DNA from 3 places in the Cyclobacterium sediminis genome. Region 1 is predicted to be linked to each of the others. Evidence: riboswitches for the same ligand, from Rfam matches in the RefSeq annotation. Region 1 holds a riboswitch; each other region holds the start of a gene.
What was found. A riboswitch is a leader RNA that binds a small molecule or an ion and turns the genes downstream of it on or off. The one in region 1 is predicted to bind S-adenosylmethionine.
Positions count from the first base shown of each region.

Region 2: another riboswitch for S-adenosylmethionine. It lies ahead of ACYVHJ_RS01000 (homocysteine S-methyltransferase family protein); the one in region 1 lies ahead of ACYVHJ_RS17370 (trans-sulfuration enzyme family protein).
Region 3: another riboswitch for S-adenosylmethionine. It lies ahead of ACYVHJ_RS22595 (O-acetylhomoserine aminocarboxypropyltransferase/cysteine synthase family protein); the one in region 1 lies ahead of ACYVHJ_RS17370 (trans-sulfuration enzyme family protein).

Region 1 covers NZ_BAAGVC010000021.1:20,193-27,022, reverse strand. Annotated here, with positions in the region: gene ACYVHJ_RS17385 (aminotransferase class IV) at 1-76, opposite strand, end outside; gene ACYVHJ_RS17380 (TolC family protein) at 312-1,652, shown strand; gene ACYVHJ_RS17375 (efflux RND transporter periplasmic adaptor subunit) at 1,665-2,972, shown strand; gene ACYVHJ_RS17370 (trans-sulfuration enzyme family protein) at 3,040-4,215, opposite strand; SAM riboswitch class I at 4,335-4,437, opposite strand; gene ACYVHJ_RS17365 (SGNH/GDSL hydrolase family protein) at 4,682-5,332, opposite strand; gene ACYVHJ_RS17360 (DUF4407 domain-containing protein) at 5,645-6,718, shown strand.
Region 2 covers NZ_BAAGVC010000002.1:93,538-100,367, forward strand. Annotated here, with positions in the region: gene ACYVHJ_RS00990 (PAS domain S-box protein) at 1-654, shown strand, start outside; gene ACYVHJ_RS00995 (hypothetical protein) at 733-2,040, shown strand; SAM riboswitch class I at 2,317-2,418, shown strand; gene ACYVHJ_RS01000 (homocysteine S-methyltransferase family protein) at 2,496-3,539, shown strand; gene metH (methionine synthase) at 3,544-6,258, shown strand; gene metF (methylenetetrahydrofolate reductase [NAD(P)H]) at 6,369-6,830, shown strand, end outside.
Region 3 covers NZ_BAAGVC010000044.1:107,460-114,289, forward strand. Annotated here, with positions in the region: gene ACYVHJ_RS22575 (alkaline phosphatase family protein) at 1-1,107, opposite strand, end outside; gene ACYVHJ_RS22580 (glycerophosphodiester phosphodiesterase) at 1,108-1,887, opposite strand; gene ACYVHJ_RS22585 (VOC family protein) at 2,022-2,411, opposite strand; gene ACYVHJ_RS22590 (homoserine O-acetyltransferase family protein) at 2,432-3,487, opposite strand; gene ACYVHJ_RS22595 (O-acetylhomoserine aminocarboxypropyltransferase/cysteine synthase family protein) at 3,498-4,802, opposite strand; SAM riboswitch class I at 4,986-5,095, opposite strand; gene ACYVHJ_RS22600 (S8 family peptidase) at 5,585-6,830, shown strand, end outside.

The DNA.
Region 1 (6,830 bases):
ATAGGAAGGCCCTGTTGACAGGTAAAGTGTCGACTTCAATAAAATCCTCCGAATTGAATTTAAAAAACTGTCTCATTTTTGTACAGTGAACTGTTCATAAACGAACAAAATGATTTTTTGATTGTTCCTCTCTCGTTAAAATTAATTAAATAATGGTATTTATAGGTGGTTTTTAAAGAGAAAGGTTTAAACTTGAAAGTAATTGACTAATTAGCACCAGGTTTGCTTGTGAAAAGCTGATTTATATAGATTTCAAATAGTATTGACAAAGAAGAAACTTTTTAATTTAAAAAGATAAAAACCCAAAGTTCATGAAAAAGCATATTTTACTGTTACTACTATTCGTTTCAGGATTGTCCGCATCGGTTTTTTCTCAGGACAATTCAGGTAAATTGACTTTGGAGCAGAGTGTAGAAACAGCCTTACAAAATAACTTAAATTTAAAGAGGGCGGAAATGAACCTTATAAGTTCCGAGGCCAATTTGTTGGAATCCAAAGGACAAATGTTGCCTTCATTTTCAATGGGGCTCAGTTCAGGTTTCCGTTGGGGTAGATCCATAAACCCGGTGACAAATGATTTTGAATCAAGGAGAATAGGTAATGTTAATGTTTCAGGAAGCTCTAGTTTACCATTATATTCCGGGGGAAGGGTTCAAAATAGCATCAAACAATCCAAATTAAATGTAGAAGTCAACCGCTTGAACGTAGAAAAAAGCAGAAATGACATTACATTAAATGCGATCAACCTATTCATTAATGTGGCATTTTCAATGGAACAGTTGAATATTGCCCAATCTCAACTGAAGACTAGTACGGAGCAGCTTGAGAGAACCAAAAGTCTTGTAAGAGCAGGGGCTTTGCCCATGGCAGATCAATTGGACTTGGAGGCCCAAAGTGCCACCAATGAATTGGAAGTCATCAACGCGCAAAACAATCTAAGAATTGCGAAGTTAAATTTATCACAGGCCTTACAGTTGCCTTTCGATGATAACTTTGGTATAATTATCCCAGAAGTAGGAGTGGAAGGATTAGAAATTGGTACGGTAGGGGTAGCTGAGGTATACTCAATTGCTGAAGGAAGATTGCCGGAGATTCAAGCGGCTGAATTGGCGGTAAAGAGCGCAGAATATGGCGTGAAAATAGCAAAGGGAAGTTTTGCACCAAGTTTGAACCTTAGCGCAAACGTTTTCTCAAATTATGTAGACCAAAGCACTTTTATGACTCCTGACCCTCTTTTGCAACAATTTGAAAACAATCTCTCGCAATCTGCAAACATTGGATTGAACATTCCTGTTTTTTCCAATTTCCGAAACAAAGCAAGTTTGCAAAGAGCAAGAGTACAGAAAAGATTGAGTGAAATTCAGGAAATAGAAGCTAAAAATCTTTTGAGACAGGATATTGAATCTGCCTATACATCAGCTTATGCAGCAGAACAATCTTATAAAAGCTCATTAATAAGAGTGGAAGCATTGGGCGAGTCTTTTAGGATGGCCAAGCAGCGATTTGAAGTGGGTGCTATCAATGCTGTTGACTTTCAGGTTGCACAAAACAATTTATTCAATGCAGAAGCAGATCTGGTTACGGCAAAATATCAATATGTGTTTAGTGTTAAAGTTTTGGATTTTTATTTAGGAAATCCCCTTACCCTCTAATAGATCAAAATAATGGCAAAGAAAAAATCTAATAAGATAATATACATATTACTAGGAGTATTGGCATTCTTGGTAATAGGAATGATAGTAGGAAAACAAGCTGGTTGGGTAGGAGGAGAGAAGCCTTTAGAAGTTCAGATCGGTAAGGCTGGCAAAAAAGACATTGTGGAGAAAGTGAGTGCATCCGGAATAGTACAACCCGAAACAGAGGTGAAAATGAGTCCTGATGTTGCCGGTGAAATTATTGAATTGAATGTCAATGAAGGAGACTCAGTGAAATTGGGCGATTTATTGGTCAAAATCAGGCCTGACAATTTTATCTCTGCATTAGATCGAGCTCAAGCCAATTTAAACCAGCAAATGGCCAATTTAGCACAGTCAAAAGCTAGCTTGAAACGCTCTGAAGCACAATTCAACCAATCTAAGTTGAATTATGAGCGGAATTTAACTCTTTATGAAGACAAGGTGATTTCAGATGCTGATTTTGAACAAATCAAAGCAGAGTTTCTTACAGCTGAGAATGATCTTGAGGCAGCCAAGCAGTCTGTCATCGCTTCGGAATTTATAGTCAAAAGTGCCAAAGCTTCAGTAGATGAAGCAGGAGAAAATTTAAGATTAACGAATGTTTACTCCCCCACTGATGGGATTGTCTCCAACTTGTTGGTTGAAAAGGGAGAGCGTGTGGTAGGAACTGCCCAAATGGCCGGTACGGAGATGCTTCGCATTGCGGATTTATCTAAAATGGAAGTAAGAGTAAACGTTAATGAAAACGACATTGTGAGAATCAGTATGAATGATACCACCCTGATAGAAGTGGATTCCTACGCTTCTACAGGTAAGAAATTTACAGGGGTAGTAACTGCCATTGCCAATTCAGCCAACGAAAAAGTAAGCACGGATGCCGTTACCGAGTTTGAAGTTAGGATTCGAATTTTAAACGATTCTTATAAAGATTTGGTCTCAAACGAAAACCCTTTCCCGTTCCGTCCGGGAATGACGGCCAGTGTTGAGATCATAACAGACAAAAAAGTAGGGGTATTGGCCATTCCTCTTGCTGCCGTTACTGTAAGGGCAGGGCAGACCATAGAAGAAGGTGAAGGCAAAGGCAATATGAAAGAGTTGGTGTTCTTGAAAAACGGGGATAAAGCTCAGATACAAGAAGTAAAAACCGGTATTTCTGATTTTGAAAACATTGAGATTTTAGAAGGACTTGTAGAAGACCAGGAAGTAATCACCGGGCCATATTATGTTGTTAGCACCCAATTGGAAAATGAAAAAGAGGTGAAAATTTCAGAAGCTGCAGGTGATGGGAAAGAATAATTGATATAATAAATCCTTGACAAATGGCATGATTACAAACACCAACATTTGTAATCATGCCATTTTTTTATTTAGACTGTTCTAAAGCCCTCTCAATGTCCAAGATAATGTCATCTACATGTTCCAAACCTACAGATAACCTTACCAGCCCATTCAATATTCCTACATTTGCCCTTTCTTCCTCCGAAAGCTTGCTATGAGTAGTAGAAGCGGGATGTGTAATGATACTGCGGGTGTCTCCTAGATTTGCAGTAACAGATATCATTTGCAACTGGTCAATAAACTTTTTTGCTCGGTTTAACCCTCCCTTTAAAGTCAGGGTGATAATGCCTCCACCATGTTTCATTTGTTTTTTTGCTAAATGAAACTGAGGATGAGAAGCCAAGAATGGATATTTCACTACTTCCACCTCTTTGTTTCCTTCAAAATACTGAGCAATTTTCAAGGCATTTTCGCAATGCCTGTCCATTCTCACTGCCAAAGTCTCCATGCTTTTGGCTAAAATCCATGCATTGAATGGGGACAATGATGGTCCTGTATGGCGCATAAAAAATTGAACCTCATCGATCAATTCCTTCTTGCCTAAAATAAGTCCCCCCAAGACCCTTCCTTGTCCATCTATAAATTTGGTGGCGCTATGGGTGACTATATGTGCTCCCCATTTTGCAGGTTGTTGCAAATAAGGGGTAGCAAAACAATTGTCTACCACTAATACCAAATTATGCGCATTGGCAAAATTGGCTATGTATTCCAAGTCTATTATCTCTAAGCCCGGGTTAGATGGAGTCTCTATAAACAACATTCTGGTGTTGGGTTGTACCAGTTCTTCCCACCTGTCGATAGCTGAAATGTCTCCATAGGTATGTGAAATGCCCCATTTTGGAAATACGCGTGTTAGCAGTTGATGCGTGGAACCAAACAATGATCTTGAAGCCAATACATGGTCACCTTGTCTTAGTAAAGAAGCCATGCTTCCAAACATTGCAGCCATCCCTGAGGCAGTGGTAATGCCACTTTCAGTGCCTTCTGCGGCACAGACTTTTTCTATCAAGTCACTGGTGTTGGGGTTGGCATACCTTGAATAAATATTTCCCTCAATTTCGTCTGCAAACATTTGTCTGGCTTGTTCTGCTGAGTCAAAAACAAAACTAGAACTTAGGTACAGAGGTGCGGAATGTTCTCTCTGATCTGAGGAGGATTTAGCAATCCTTACAGCTTGGGTTTCAAAATTTTTATAATTCATAAAAGAAAATTGTCTAAAGGTGGGTACATGGATTTTTACCCTTCTCCAGTAAAATTGAAGAACAGCAAAATAAGTCGAGAAAAGTAATGGTGGAGATTGTGTGTAATGTCATATAGTCTAATTTATCGTTCCCTATATTGGGCAGGTATTGGCACCTTTCCTTGGTTTGGAAGGTTGCCAGAGGTTCACAGAGCCTGATCTCTCGCCTCTTCTTTATAAATCAGTTTCCTGAATTTACTGCAAAGAAAACAAGGGTAATTCGATTTTCCAAATTCCCTCCCGTTTTTATAGGGGTTAACTTTTTAGCTTAGGCTTGTTCTTTGGGCCTAAGTTTTACCTGTGGTAAAAAATAATCCCCTTTCCGATGAATCCTCTGGTAATTCAATGGAAAGGGAAAATAAATTTCAATGTATACACACCTGAATAAGTCAGCTATTCCAGTATTACATTTATATGAAAAGCTTATTTATAAATATTTTTCAATGGTTTTAGCCCATATAGCATAACCTTTTTCATTCATGTGAAGGTTGTCTTTAATAAAGATATCATCCATAGGCTCTTTGTCTTTGTTAAGCATAGGCTTCCATAAATCAGCATATTTCATGTATTTTTCACTCTTTGTGAATTTTTTTAGCTTTTTATTCAGCTCCAGGTACTGATCCGCAAGCTTCCATCGAGCAACACTTGGTTTAGGACTTATGATAATGATTTCTGTATCAGGCAAGGCTTCGTGTATTTTGCTTGTAATCAGATTAAATGTCATTAAAATTTCTTCAACGGACTTTCCTGATGAAATGTCATTGTCTCCTTCATAAATAAAAACCTTAGAAGGTTTATATTCCAGTATAAGTTCATCTATATAGTATAGCAAATCACTAGCCTGAGAACCACCAAAACCTCCATTGATCACATTGTGTTGCGGAAAGTCTTCTTGCAGGCTTTTCCACATTCTTATGGTAGAACTACCCGTAAAAACGATACCATTCAAATTTTCTTGAATAGGATTATCCTGGTGGATCTTCTCCACCTGTCCTTTAAATCTAGTAGGGTCTTGGGCGAAAACTGTTGTAGAAATAAAAAGTAAAACTGCTAAGAAAGCGAAATTATTATTTTTCATATTGGATTATAGATTTTATTGTCTAAAATACTTGAATTATGTGGATTTTAAAATCATTTTATTATTTGATTGTCACGATACCGGACAAACAAAGCGGACAGTTTTTTATTCTGCTCCATCAATAGCTATAATTTATCTGCAAGACTACAAATAACTTGTGGAAAAAAGCTTATATTTTATAGATTAATGTGCTGTAAATTAGGATGTTATAAGTTGTGTCTCAATTTTATCGACATTTCAAATAAAATCATGTTTTTTGGCAGTCTACTTGAATAGTATTTCTGGTAAAAAACCACACAAGCACTCTTCTCTATGAATAAAATAGAACGCTTCCTAATATTTTGCTCTGGGGCATACCTTCCATTGGTTAAGCGCTGCCCGGGATCTATTCATCAATTTATTGGTATAGGAGGAACAGTCTTGTTTACTGCTGTGTTTGCAGGCTTGTCTGTAGGTTATGCTTTATTTACTGTTTTCGATAGTATATGGCCTGTTTTGGCGGTTGGAATTTTGTGGATGTTGATGATTTTTAATCTGGATAGGTACATAGTTTCCACCCTCAAAAAGCGGGAAAAATTCAGTCTGGAATTTAAACAAGCTATCCCTAGATTAATATTGGCAATACTGATAGCCTTGGTAATTGCCAAACCTTTGGAGTTGAAGATATTTGAAAAAGAGATCAACCGGGAATTAGATCGGCAACGTTTGGAAACAATACAAGAAAGTAAGAATCAAATTAAAGCCGGTTACCCTGAAATTCAACAACTGCAAGGTCAAATTGATGGATTAAATGCTGAAATTAAAAGTAAGGAGAACTACAGAAACGAGAAACAGCTTGAATATGACAATGAACGATTTGGTGTAAAGACGGATGGAACCACCGGCAGAGCCGGTATTGGCATTAATGCTGAAAAAAAGGAAGAACAATTGGATCAGGCCCAGCAGGACTTGTTGCAAACTCAAGCTTTAAACAGAGAGAAAATTCAAGCGATTCTGTTGGAAATAGATCAACTTAATGATCAAATGAAATTAGAATTGGACCATCAAATGCTTTCAGTGGTATCCAATAATGGGCTGGCTGCACGTATACATGCCTTAGATAGCCTTACCAATGCAAACAATGCTGTTTATTGGGCTAACTTAATGATAATGCTTCTGTTTGTCATGATAGAAATGGCCCCTATTCTTGTGAAACTGCTGGCGAAAAGAGGAGCTTATGACCACTTGCTTGATACTCATGAGGCGGGGGTTATTTTGTATGCGGATGAACAATGGCATAAAAAGAAAAGTCAAAGCGATTTGAGAAAAGATGTATTTGATGAAATTGAACCAGAAAGGAAAGTTGCTCAGAAAAATTTTGATTTGGGACTGCTGCAAGGGAAATGAAGCCCTGAATTACCAATAGTTCAAATGTTTAACTTATACGTAAAATGCTCATTTTATTTGGGTAGCTTATTTAATTTAGTGTAATTTTCATCAAATTTCAATTTATACCCAA
Region 2 (6,830 bases), on a different contig from region 1:
CGGTTTACAGTAAAAGATTCGGGAATAGGGGTTGCCCCAAGTAAGGTAGATAGTATTTTTGATGCTTTTACCCAGGCAAGTTCAGATACCACCAGGAAATATGGAGGTACGGGTTTAGGTCTGGCTATAGTGAAAAAGCTTACCAAATTATTTGGTACAGACATTCATCTGGAGTCCAAGTTGGGTGAAGGGTCCACTTTTTGGTTTGAAATAAGGTTTCAAGTGCAGGAAGAGTCCATGCGCAAGTCCAAAACAAAGGAAGTGGTAAAAGACGATCACCTTGGAGACAAAAGAATACTGGTGGCTGAAGACAACCTTGTAAACCAAGTTTTATTAAGAAAATACCTATCCAAATGGGGTGTGGGAGAAATAAAATTTGCTGATAATGGAAAGATAGCCTTGGATTGCTTTATCAAAAACGATTTCGATTTGGTACTACTCGATCTGCAAATGCCCGAAATGGATGGTTTTGAAGTGGCAAAAATTATTCGTAAACTTGATCTGGTTGAGAAAAGAAATGTTCCCATTATAGCCCTCACAGCCGCCTCTTTACTGGAAGTGAAGGATGAGCTTGAAGCTTCAGGTATGGACGATTACGTTTCCAAACCATTTACTCCTGAGAATTTATACGGCAAAATAATTAATTATCTCTGATATCATATAGATTTTTATGGTTAAACGGTAACAAGATTCCCCAGCTAAAATTATATCTTTGCATCTTTAATTAGACCTATGAGATGGATTTTATACATACCCCTTTGGTTGGGGATAGCCTTTAATCTACATGCCCAAGGCGATGTTTCTGAACGGTCTACCATTTATGTATTGGCCGGTACCTCGGGAGCAAATATCAGAGAATTCAACGAGATGCTTGCTGACAAAGGCATTTCAAACCTGAGAGGAGGATATACCACCCTGGGAGTAGGTTATCAATACAGATTGTCTGATTTTATATTGGGGTTTGAACTCTATCAAAATACCGGTGCAAATTCCTATTACAGAGATTATGTTATAGACAATAGGAGTACCCGGTTTTACATGAACGTTGGCTATGCGCTTACCCAGGAAAGTAACTTCCATCTTATCCATTATATGTCTTTAGGTGCAGGGTATGTAAATTTTGAAATGCTAAAAGATCAGAGAAATGTTGAAGATTTTAGCGCATTTTTACAGCAACCTGCACAGGGTTTTATTTTGAGGGAACGTAACATCCAAAAGGGTACGCAAAATTTTGGCGGCTTTTTAACTGAAATAGGTTTCCAGTTTGGATATGATTTTAGCCTTCCCGGGCTTGAAGAAACGGTTGGGATTTTGGGAAAGTTTGGCTATTCCTTTAGCCCTTTTGAAGGGGCTTGGGGAATGAACAACGTCACATTCGATAACCTACAAAGCGGAGCCTTTTTTCGGTTGGGCGCAGGTTTGTCAATGCCTGACAAAAACCTGTTTTTTCCTGATGCAGGAATTGGTGCCCATTTTTTTTATGGCTATAACTTTACAAAGCCCGACATGCTAAATGATTACTTGGCCAACAATGGCTTGATGCCTTTTAAAGACCAGCCAAATAATTTTGGCATGAAGATCATTGGAGGAAATCGAAGATGGTTGTATTCATTTGATGTTTTCAATATAGCCAATTCCGGAAGAGCCAGTGAAAATCAAGACCACACCTTAAACAGTGTGAGGTTATACGGTAACTATGGCTATCAGCTTTATAAAATGAGAAACCTTGAGCTTGGGGTGTTGGCAGGCTTGGGATATGGCAATGTACGATATACTCTTTCTAAGGATAACAAGCCGGATTTTCCTGCTTTATTTGAAGAACCGGATTACGATGGCTACTTGAAAAGCAGTGGCTTAATGGCAAAAACCGAGGTGATGGTGGCTTACGCCATCCCGGTCTTTAAAAAGATGTTTAGGGTGGTTTCCTCGGCCCATGCAGGATACGAACAGCCATTGAATAAGTACAAATTTGGGGATTTGAATATGAGCAGTTATATGGCCGGACCCTATTTTCAAATTGGTCTTGGAATTAGGCCCTAAAGGTTCCATCCTCCTGCTTGAGATTTTAAGTTTGATGGGAGGGAAGTACATTATATTTGAGCAGTTTATATTAAAGAATAGTAGGAGTACATCCAAAATTTATTTGTTTCAAAAAGTCATGAGGCAAATTTGATTTCAGAAATTATAGTTATTGATTTCTCCTATTTGTTCAATTTATCTGGTTGGATGCATTTGTTAAACCCTATATCTCTATAGGTTATTAAAGATTTTCACAAAAAAAAGAACTTATTTACTGAATTCATGTTACTTTTGAATCGCTTATCGAGAAAGACTGAGGGTAGGGCCCTATGATGTCTTAGCAACCTGAGTTGACAAGGTGCTAATTCCCGTTCCGGAAATGCCGGATAAAGATGAGCCGCAAAAGTTAGAAATATGCTCTAGTTTTACATCGGTTCATGCTCGTATAAGCTTTTTTATTTTAATATACGATTCACATGGCAAACAGAACCAACTTATTACTTCAACAATTACAAAAGCGCATTTTGATATTGGATGGTGCTATGGGTACCATGATTCAAAGGTATGGGCTTAAGGAGGAGGATTTTAGAAATCAAGAGCTTGCCACTGTCAAAAAATCATTAAAAGGTAACAATGACTTGCTATCTTTGACACGGCCGGACATCATCAAAGCTATACATAAGGCCTATTTTGAAGCGGGTGCAGACATTGTTGAAACCAATACTTTTAGCAGTACCACCATTGCCCAAGAAGACTATGGACTTGCTGAACTGGCTTATCAACTCAATTTTGAGTCTGCCAAGATCGCCCGAGAGGTGGCAGACGAATTCTCTGCCAACGAACCCGACAAACCAAGATTTGTCGCTGGAGCGATTGGGCCAACCAACAGAACTGCCTCCCTTTCTCCGGATGTAAATGACCCGGGATTTCGAGCTGTAAGCTTTGACCAATTGGTAAGTGCATACGCTGAGCAGGTAGAAGGCCTATTGGATGGAGGTGTAGACACTTTATTGGTAGAAACAGTATTTGATACCTTAAACGCTAAAGCAGCTATCTTTGCCATTCAGGAAGTTTATGAAAAGCGAGGATTACCTTTGGAACCTTCCGAAGGAGGCATTCCCATAATGGTCTCGGGAACCATCACTGATGCTTCGGGAAGAACCCTCTCAGGACAAACCACCGAGGCATTCTTAATATCTATCGCTCATGTTCCTTTACTAAGTGTAGGCTTAAATTGTGCTTTGGGCGCAGCAGAGCTTAGACCCTATCTAAAGGTCTTGTCAGACAAATCACCTTTCCATGTAAGTGTTTACCCCAATGCAGGTCTTCCCAATGAGTTTGGAGAATACGATCAGGGTCCGGAAGAAATGGATAAAGAAGTAAACCTGTTTTTAAAAGAAGGCTGGGTCAATATAGTAGGCGGTTGTTGCGGAACAACCCCGGAACATATTGCTGCTTTGGCAGCTTCTGCGAGTAAATACCCACCCAGAAATCAGCACGTTTTAACGGAAGAAGATTAATTTAATGAGTAAACCTACTAAAATATCCACCTTGCAATTATCAGGGTTAGAGCCACTGATTTTTAATGAATCCTTAAATTTTGTGAATATTGGTGAGCGTACCAATGTCACAGGCTCTAAGAAGTTTGCAAGATTAGTATTGAATGACAACTATGATGAAGCCCTGGAAGTAGCTTTGGACCAAGTGCGAGGAGGGGCACAAATTCTGGATGTCTGCATGGATGAGGCCATGCTTGATGGAGAAGCAGCCATGGTTAAATTCCTGAATCTGGTGGCATCCGAACCCGAAATAAGCAGGATACCCGTGATGGTCGACAGTTCCAAATGGAAAATTATTTTGGCTGGACTTAAATGTATTCAAGGCAAAGGAATTGTCAACTCCATCAGTCTGAAAAATGGGGAGGAAGAATTTTTGTTTCAAGCCAAAACCATTAAAAAGTTTGGTGCGGCTGTGGTAGTCATGGCCTTTGATGAAAAAGGGCAAGCAGACACCTACCAAAGACGTATCGATATTTGTAAAAGATCCTACGACTTGCTCACGGATAAAATAAACTTTAATCCACAAGACATTATTTTCGACCCAAATATATTTCCGGTGGCCACCGGAATGGACGAACATAAAAACAATGCAGTGGACTTTTTCAAAGCCACCAAATGGATCAAAGAAAACCTTCCCGGAGCAAAAGTTAGTGGAGGGGTTAGTAATGTCTCTTTCTCTTTTAGGGGCAATAATCCGGTAAGAGAAGCCATGCATGCAGTATTCTTGTATCATGCCATACAGCATGGCATGGATATGGGTATCGTCAATCCTTCCATGTTGGAGATATATGACGACATCCCCAAAGACCTGCTAGAAAGAGTGGAGGATGTAATGTGGAACAAACGTGAAGATGCAACGGAGCGATTACTGGATTTTGCAGACTCCGTAAAATCCCAGGGAAAGAAAGGCAAAGCAGATGAAGCCTGGAGAAGCCTGCCCGTAGAGAAGAGAATTCAACATGCCCTGGTCAAAGGAGTATTGGATTATATCATCGAGGATACAGAGGAGGCGAGACTGCAATTAATAGATGCCTTGAAGGTAATTGAGGGCCCACTGATGGATGGGATGAATGTTGTTGGAGATCTTTTTGGGGAAGGAAAAATGTTTTTGCCTCAGGTAGTGAAAAGTGCCCGGGTAATGAAAAAAGCGGTGGCCTACCTCGAGCCCTTTATGCCCCTACCGGGCACCAACGAGACTACAGGAGAGCAAGAAGACAATGTGAAGCGAATTTTACTGGCAACGGTAAAAGGAGATGTGCATGACATTGGTAAAAACATAGTAGGAGTGGTATTGGCCTGTAATTCTTACAAGATCATAGACTTGGGGGTGATGGTTGAAACGGAACGAATTATTCAGGAAGCTTTGGACAATGATGCCCATATAATCGGCCTGAGTGGCTTGATTACCCCTTCCTTGGATGAAATGGTCAACGTGGCATCAGAAATGGAAAGAAGAGGTTTGGATATTCCATTGCTGATAGGTGGAGCAACTACTTCCAGGATTCACACTGCCGTGAAGATCGATCCGGTTTACAGTGGCATCGTTGTCCATGTGGCAGATGCTTCCAAGTCAGTTCCTGTGGCAGGGGAGGCCATCAGCAAAGAAACCAAAGACGCCTATAAACAGGAAATCAAAGCCACCTACCAAAAGTTAAGGGAAGTTCATGCAGCCAAGCAGGAGGTGAAGCAGATGGCTACCTATAATGAAGCCAAAGCCAATCCGGTGGCCATAGAGTGGGGCAATTATACTCCGGTAAAACCAAAAAAACTGGGGGTGACGGTGCTGAAGAATATGGACCTTTCCATTATTAGAAATTATATTGACTGGACACCCTTTTTCAGTACCTGGATGCTTTCAGGTAGGTTTCCAAAGATTTTGAAAGACCCGGTAGTCGGGGCAGAGGCACTCAAATTATACAATGATGCCAACAAGATGTTAGACCGCATTGTGAACGAAGGCTGGTTGACAGCCAATGCAGTTTTTGGTTTGTTTCCGGTACAAAGATCTGGTGATGATTTGGTGGTTGATCCTGCTTATACTGAGGGAAAACCGTATTCTTTCCACTTTCTAAGGCAACAGGGTAAAAAAGGTAGGGGGATTCCCAACCGTTCTTTGGCCGATTATATTCACCCGGACAGTACCGATTATATGGGTGGATTTGCAGTGACTGCGGGCCTAAATATAGAAGGAAAGCTCAAGGAGTTTCAAGAACAGGGGGATGATTACAATGACATCATGTTAAAAGCCATGGCCGACCGCTTGGCAGAAGCAGCTGCGGAATACCTTCACCTGTTGGTGAGAAAAGAATATTGGGGTTATGCACCGGATGAGTCCTTAGAAAATGAAGAGTTAATCAAGGAAAATTATACAGGGATCCGACCTGCACCGGGGTACCCTGCATGTCCGGAACATTCAGAAAAAAGAACCCTCTTTGATTTATTGGAAGTGGAAAAAAATGCTGAGATGAAACTTACCGACAGCTTTGCCATGTACCCAACTTCTTCAGTGAGTGGTTATTACTTCGGTCATCCAGAAAGCAGGTATTTTGGTCTGGGGAAAATTAGTAAAGACCAGGTAGCAGATTATGCCCGAAGAAAAGGTGTGTCTACCGCTCAGGCTGAAAAATGGCTTTCACCTAATTTGGCCTATACGCCCAAATTGACTTCGGAACCTCGATAGGAAGACATACAAACCATTGGGCCAGGTAGGCCCATGAGTACAGGTAATATTATTGGCAATAAATTTAAGCTTTTTAAGTACCAACCTTAAAGAGCATTTAATACAAAATCATGAAAGTCACCGAATACTTAAAAAACGCAGATAAAACACTTTTTTCATTTGAGATTCTTCCTCCATTAAAAGGACAGAGTTTAACCAACCTGCTCGATGGTATAACCCCCCTTATGGAGTTTAACCCACCTTTTATAGATGTGACCTATCACAGGGAGGAATACATGTATAAGAAACATGCCAATGGACTGTTAGAAAAAATAAGTACCAGAAAAAGGCCCGGAACGGTGGGGATCTGCGCTGCCATTATGAACAAGTTTAAAGTGGATGCAGTACCGCATTTATTGTGTGGAGGATTTACTAAAGAAGAAACAGAAAATGCACTGATTGATTTGTATTTTATTGGAGTAGAAAATGTATTGGCTTTGCGCGGTGATGCGCCCAAATTGGAGTCACATTTTGTTCCTGAAAAAGATGGACATCACTATGCCTCTCAACTAGTAGAGCAAATCATAGGAATG
Region 3 (6,830 bases), on a different contig from region 1:
GTTGAGAATTTGAATAGGCTTGTCGTATCTTATACCTGTTTCTTTAGTAGGTATGGATCCGTCTAAGGAATAGAAAATTTCCGCCGTTGCATCATCTACCTTTATTTCCACTGAAATAGGGGGCTGTGAATACAAACCTGAAATAGGGGCAACCAAAGGCATAGGCACATATGGAGCTGAGGTACTATTTTTTTCAAAGGCTTCAAGAATGGGTCTGCCAATCCCTGCACTGGGAGGAGTTATGCCTATGGCGTAGGCCAAGGTTACCGGAACGTCATAAATATAGCATGGCTTGTCTATGATCAACCCTTTTTTTACTCCGGCTCCATACATGATGATAGGTATTTCTAATTCATTTAAAGAAGTGCCTCCATGTCCTTTATTGATGCCACCGTGGTCACCGGTAATCATCAATAAAGTTTCTTCCATCAGCCCTTCCTGCTCAAGTTGCTGAATGAAACGGCCAATTAGGCTGTCGTAGTGCGTGATAGCATTAAAATAAGCTTCAGAATCATGTCCATCATGGTGTCCAAAATGGTCAATCTCATCAATGTTTAAGAATAGAAAATCAGGTTTGTCATCAAAAAATGCATTCACTGCTTTTTCAAAAACGTCATCCCCCTTTTTTCCTCGATACACTTGGTCTACTTGATTTAGATCAAACAGTCTGGCCAAGCCTTCCCACTCATAGAAAAAATGAACTTTGGAAGATGGAATTTGTTCCTTTACCCAGTTAATTAAACTTGGGTAAACCCCCTCGTCAGTAGTTAAAACGGGAGGCCATTTCTCCTTGTCCCTTTCCCAATCATTGTCATAAACGCCGTGTTGCAATGGCCCCACACCGGTAAGCATTGCTGTCCAGTTTGGAGAACTGTTGGTTGGGAGTAAACAACGAGAAAACGGAGCCATGGCTCCGTTTTCCGTCATCTTATTCATATTGGGAGTAGAAGCCTTCTGGAAACCTCTCGATCCGAATGCATCCAGCCCGATTAAAATGATATGTTTAACCTTCTGAGTAGACTGTTCGGGTTCGCTACAGGAAAAGCCAATAATCGAAGCAACTGTTAACAAGAAAAAAATACCAGGTAATCTACTGATAAGTTTCATTTATTGGTTGATAAGAGAAAATAATAATTCAGGTTCGTCAGTAGAAATAAATTCCACATTTTGATCCATTAACCATTTCATATCATCTTCCTTGTTGACCGTCCAGACATTAACAGTTAAACCAAGGTCCTGGGCTTCTTTGATCCATTGAGGGTTTTCTTTCACTTTTTTGATATTATAATCGAAGCCAAAAAAACCGTCATCTTTTAGCTCTTGGGGCGTTTTGTCACCCGTAAGGTAGGCTACATTTGCCTCGGGGTCCAAAGAGATAACTTTTAGTCCCATTTCATAACCAAAAGTGATATAATCTACCCATTTTTCAGCGCCTAATTTTTTAACAATGGCGACAGATTTTTCTGCCAATTCAATTCCTCTTTCTTTAGATACTCTCGAAGGCTTTATCTCAAAGATGAGCTTGGTTTTATTCTGTTTCATACCATAGGTTAAATACTCTTCTACGGTAGGAATTTTTTCCCCATTAGGCAAAGGTTTTTCCAAAAGCTCAGCATAGGTGGTTTCCTCTATTTCCATTCCATGGTGGTCTGCATCATGGTTTACTACCAGGATTCCGTCTGAAGTCATCCAGACATCGAACTCTGATCCGGTGCAGCCCAAGTCAAAAGCCTCCTGCAGTGAAGCCAGAGAATTTTGAGGATGAGGGCTAGTTTTCCAAGCCCCTCTGTGGGCGATTACTTGGTTGTTATTAAACTCCATACTTTGGTTGGTGCAAGAAAAAAGGCATGCACATATGCCTATAATCAATAGAAAATATTTTGACATCTAATTGTAGTTATTGTTTTTATTGCAATATTCTAAAAGTTAATGCAATCCACAACCCTTCAATAAAATTTATCATTAAAATAATATGGAGTTTGTATTAAAAAGTTGGCATTAATTGAAATTAGCAAAAAATATTAGTCCCACATGCCTGTAGGGACAATCTCTAAGACATGTCCGAAAGGATCTTCAAAATAAAAACTGCTGATGTCTTTTTTCCATTCCTGTTGATGGGTAATGGTTATACCCTTGTCACTTAATTTTTTCTTAATCTCTAAATAATCTTTATGTTCCACTTCAAAAGCAATGTGCTGCTTGCCATAGGCAAAATGTGGCGGCAAATTGCTGTCATGCTTAGTTATTTCAGGTAAGAAGCAAAGCAAGACACTGTCTCCACATCTGAAAAAAACATGTCTCTGATCCTCTTTAGAAATTAATGGCATTTCTAATATTTGATGATAAAACCTTTCAGCTAGATCTAAATCATCTACGTAGAGACATGTTTCCTTTATCCTGGTGTATGAGATCATTCCAAGTGAATCTTTGACTAACCGTTATTTTCTAAGTAAAATGATTTTAAAATGTATTGCAATTGCTCGTATTCTATAAGGAAGGCATCATGCCCATATATTGAGGATATTTCCCTGTAGGTTCCTTTTGGTACATGTTTGCTGATATATCTGGATTCTTCACTTGTAAATAAGATATCCGTATCAACTCCAATTGAAAGTACTTTACATTTAATTTTTGAAAGGGCAACGGGTGTTCCACCTCGCCTTCTTCCGATGTCGTGGCTGTCCATGGCTTTGGATAGAATCCAATAAGACAGCGCATTAAATCGATTGGCCAATTTTAGCCCTTGGTACCTTAGGTAACTGCTTATTTTAAAATCATCCCTTTTCTCCTCTGTTTCGCTTTGGTTTTGCAGGAAAGTCATGGGATGTCTATAACTCAACATGCCTATGGCCCTAGCTGTTTCCAGGCCTTTCTTGCCAGCTTCAGGATGTGGTTTTCCCCAAGAGCTATCCGATTCTATGGCCATCCTTTGGGTTTCATTAAAACCAATAATCCAAGGAGAAGCCTTGGCATTGGAAGCCACGATTATGGCATTCTCAAGCTTGTCTCCTAATGAAACTGCCCATTCTAAACCTACTTGACCACCTAAAGAACCTCCAATTACCGTATTGATTTTTTCCAATCCCAGGTGTATTCTTAATTTATCCAATCCCGCTGCAATATCCCTCGTGGTAATATTGGGAAAGTCATAATAATAAGGATCCCCACTTTTAGGGTTATTGCTTAAAGGTTGGGTAGAGCCATAACAGGAACCAAGAAAATTGGCACAGACAATGAAATATTTGGAAGGATCAAAAAACTTGTCCTCTCCAATTAATCCTGACCACCATTCATGAGGGTTGGCATCACCGGTTAAGGCATGCAGGACCCAAATAACATTGTCTTTGTTTGCGTTTAATTGGCCTTGGGTCGTAAAACTCAATTGAAACTCCGGAATTGATTCTCCGGACTCCAAAAGTAATGCTTCCTGGCAATAGAAAATCTCCTGGGTCATTTCAATAGTCAAATGCGGCGATTGAAGGTTCATTTTAATAATTTTAAATTTTGTCGAAAGCGGCCGATAGGTCGGCTTTCACATCTTCAATGTGTTCTATACCTGAAGAAAGTCTTAACAATGTTGGCGTTACCCCGGCGGCTAATTGGGCGTCATCAGAAAGTTGCTGATGAGTAGTGGCTGAAGGTTGAATGATCAAAGTTTTGGCATCACCTACATTGGCCACATGTGAGATTAATTCCAGATTATTAATAAAATTGGAAGCTGTTTCTTTTTCCCCTACAATTTCAAAGCTTAAGACTCCCCCAAATCCATTCGTAAGGTATTTTTTCGCCGTTTCGTGATAAGGGCTATTAGTTAAGCCCGGGTAATTAACTGATTTCACTTTAGGGTGTGCTTCCAACCATTTCGCCAATTCCAAGGCATTATCTACAGTTCTTTGAACACGAAGAGAAAGGGTTTCTAATCCCTGAAGCAGTTGGAAAGAGTTGAATGGACTGATGGCAGGACCAAAATCTCTTAGACCTTCTACCCTTACTCGGATAGCGAAGGCAATATTTGGCATGCCTAAGGGATTATTATCGCCAAAAGTTTCCCAGAAATTAAGTCCATGGTATCCTTCAGAAGGTTCAGAGAATTGTGGAAATTTACCATTACCCCAATTGTAATTTCCTCCATCTACGATTATGCCACCAATAGAAGTACCATGGCCACCTATCCATTTGGTTGCAGAAGAGGTTACAATATTAGCACCATGCTTGATGGGCTGACATAGATATCCTCCGGCACCAAAGGTATTGTCAACTACTAAAGGAATATCATGTTTTTTAGCCAATGCAGCAATTGCTTCAAAATCCGGAACGTTGAATTCAGGGTTTCCAATTGTCTCCACATAGATGGCTTTGGTTTTATCATTGATTTCTGCAGCCAGATCATCTGCCTTGTCGGATTTAGCAAATCTGGCTTCAATACCTATTCTTTTAAAAGAAACCTTAAATTGATTGTAAGATCCGCCATAAAGAAATGGAGAGGTAACAAAGTTATCGCCTACGCTTAGGAAGTTGTTTAAAGCTAAAAATTGTGCGGCTTGGCCAGAAGCTGTAGCCACTGCTGCAACACCACCTTCTAATGCTGCCACCCTTTTCTCAAATACATCTGAGGTTGGGTTCATTATCCTGGTATAGATGTTTCCAAATTCTTTTAAGGCAAATAAATTGGCACCATGTTCTGCAGAATTGAATACATAAGAGGTGGTTTGATAAATAGGAACAGCTCTAGAATTGGTAGATGGGTCTGCTTCTTGTCCACCGTGGACTTGCAATGTTTCGAAACGATAATTTTTAGACATGTTTTTTATGTTTTAGGTTTGTTATCAATTCTGATTAAGTTTATCATGAAGAAATGCCAGTATACACCAAACACCATTGTGCCGATTAGTATTTCTATTAAAATAGAAATAAAATGTCTGTTGAAAGCTTCTGGGGTTTCTATCCTTTATTGAATGGTGTATGGAGCTCATATATAAGTTTTGAATTTATATTCCCAGATGTAACCAATTTCATCTGGCAGGAATTGGCACCTTGGATTTTCCAGGTTGCCAGAGGGTCAACGAGCCTGTCTCTTGCCTCTTCTATATAAATCCTAACTACTTCAGAAAAAGTAAAAGGATTGTACAAAATAAAGCCACATTGTCAAATTTTCCAATAGTTGTCAATGATTTTTTCTTTTTAAATGCAAACAAGTCAAATAATCAGTGAATTAGCAGTGCTTTTACTACCGTACTATTATTTAAAAGAAAAACAATTTATCAAATGACTCAATGTGTTGGAAATGCTTCCTTCCATTTATTCAAATAAATAATAAGAAGTTGATAATAATTTTAACTCTGTTATCTGACTTGTTTTAAAGTTTTTTAACAAACGGTTCTAGGTTTATTTCGTTGCATGTATTGTCAAGTAAATGGGCAGGTTTTAATGTCCAGCTTCAAAATAAACCAACAAAAGGATAATCTTACCGTAAAAGTTTTTGAAATTTGTAACAAACTTAATCTTTGGTACCTTACATTCTTGGTTTTTAGAGCGGGTGATCGTAAAGCATGCCTTTTAAATTTATATATACATTTCAAATTCTATGGAAAGAAATTTCAAAACGTGTTTTTGTGCATTTTTACTGGGAATTTTTCTCAGTGGTTATGGGTCTATTTATGCATTTTCAGGTGAGGTCTATTTAAAAGATAGCCTTAAAACGCCTGATAACTGGTTTTTACTGGATCCTATAGATGATGGGATTATGGGTACCGGTACAGAAAAAGCCTATGAAAAATTACTACAGGGGAAATCTCCAAAAACTACAATCGTGGTAGCGGTTATTGATTCCGGAATCGACATAGATCATGAAGATCTTCAGGGTAAAATATGGATCAATGAGGATGAAATTGCCGGAAATGGTATTGATGATGATAATAACGGCTATGTAGATGATGTACATGGCTGGAATTTTATTGGAGGAGCCGATGGTTCGCAGGTAGACAATGATTCTCATGAATTGACTAGAGAATACGTAAGGTTAAAGGCCATTTACGGAGACTTGGATAAGGAAGATGTGAAGCGAAAGAACAGGGATGAGTTTGAATATTGGGAAAAAGTCAGTAAAAACTTTGAAGAGGCCAAAGATAAAGCAGCATCAAATTACAACATGTACAATAACATGATGGAAGGTTTCTCAAACATGGCAGATTTGGTGAAGGAAGAATTTGAAGTAACAGATTTTAGTCTTGAGGACTTGGCAAATTTTGAGTCAGATGATGAAAAAATTACTGCGGCCATTGACATGCTTAATCAAATGTTTGGCATGATAAGGCTTGAAGACGCAAGTATTAATACCATCCTTGCAGAATTGGGTAAAGCCGTCAAGCATTTTGAAGTGCAGGCTAAGTATGCTTACAATACAGACTTTGATCCTAGAGGAATTGTTGGGGATGACCCGGATAACTACAAGGAAAAGTATTATGGAAACAATGACCCAACAGGTCCTGATCCTTCCCATGGAACTCATGTTGCCGGTATCATTGCAGCCAACAGAGGAAATGATTTAGGAATTGAGGGGATAGCAGACCATGTATTGATCATGGCTATAAGGGCGGTGCCGAATGGAGATGAAAGGGATAAGGATATTGCCAACTCTATTAGATATGCGGTAGACAATGGTGCAAACGTCATTAATATGAGCTTTGGTAAATCTTATTCTCCCGGTAAAAAATATGTGGACAAGGCAGTCAAGTACGCAGAGAGGAAAGGTGTATTATTGATTCACGCAGCAGGAAATAGCTCAAAGGAAGTCACTCCTGGAAATAACTTCCCTAACAGGTGGTTTGCCA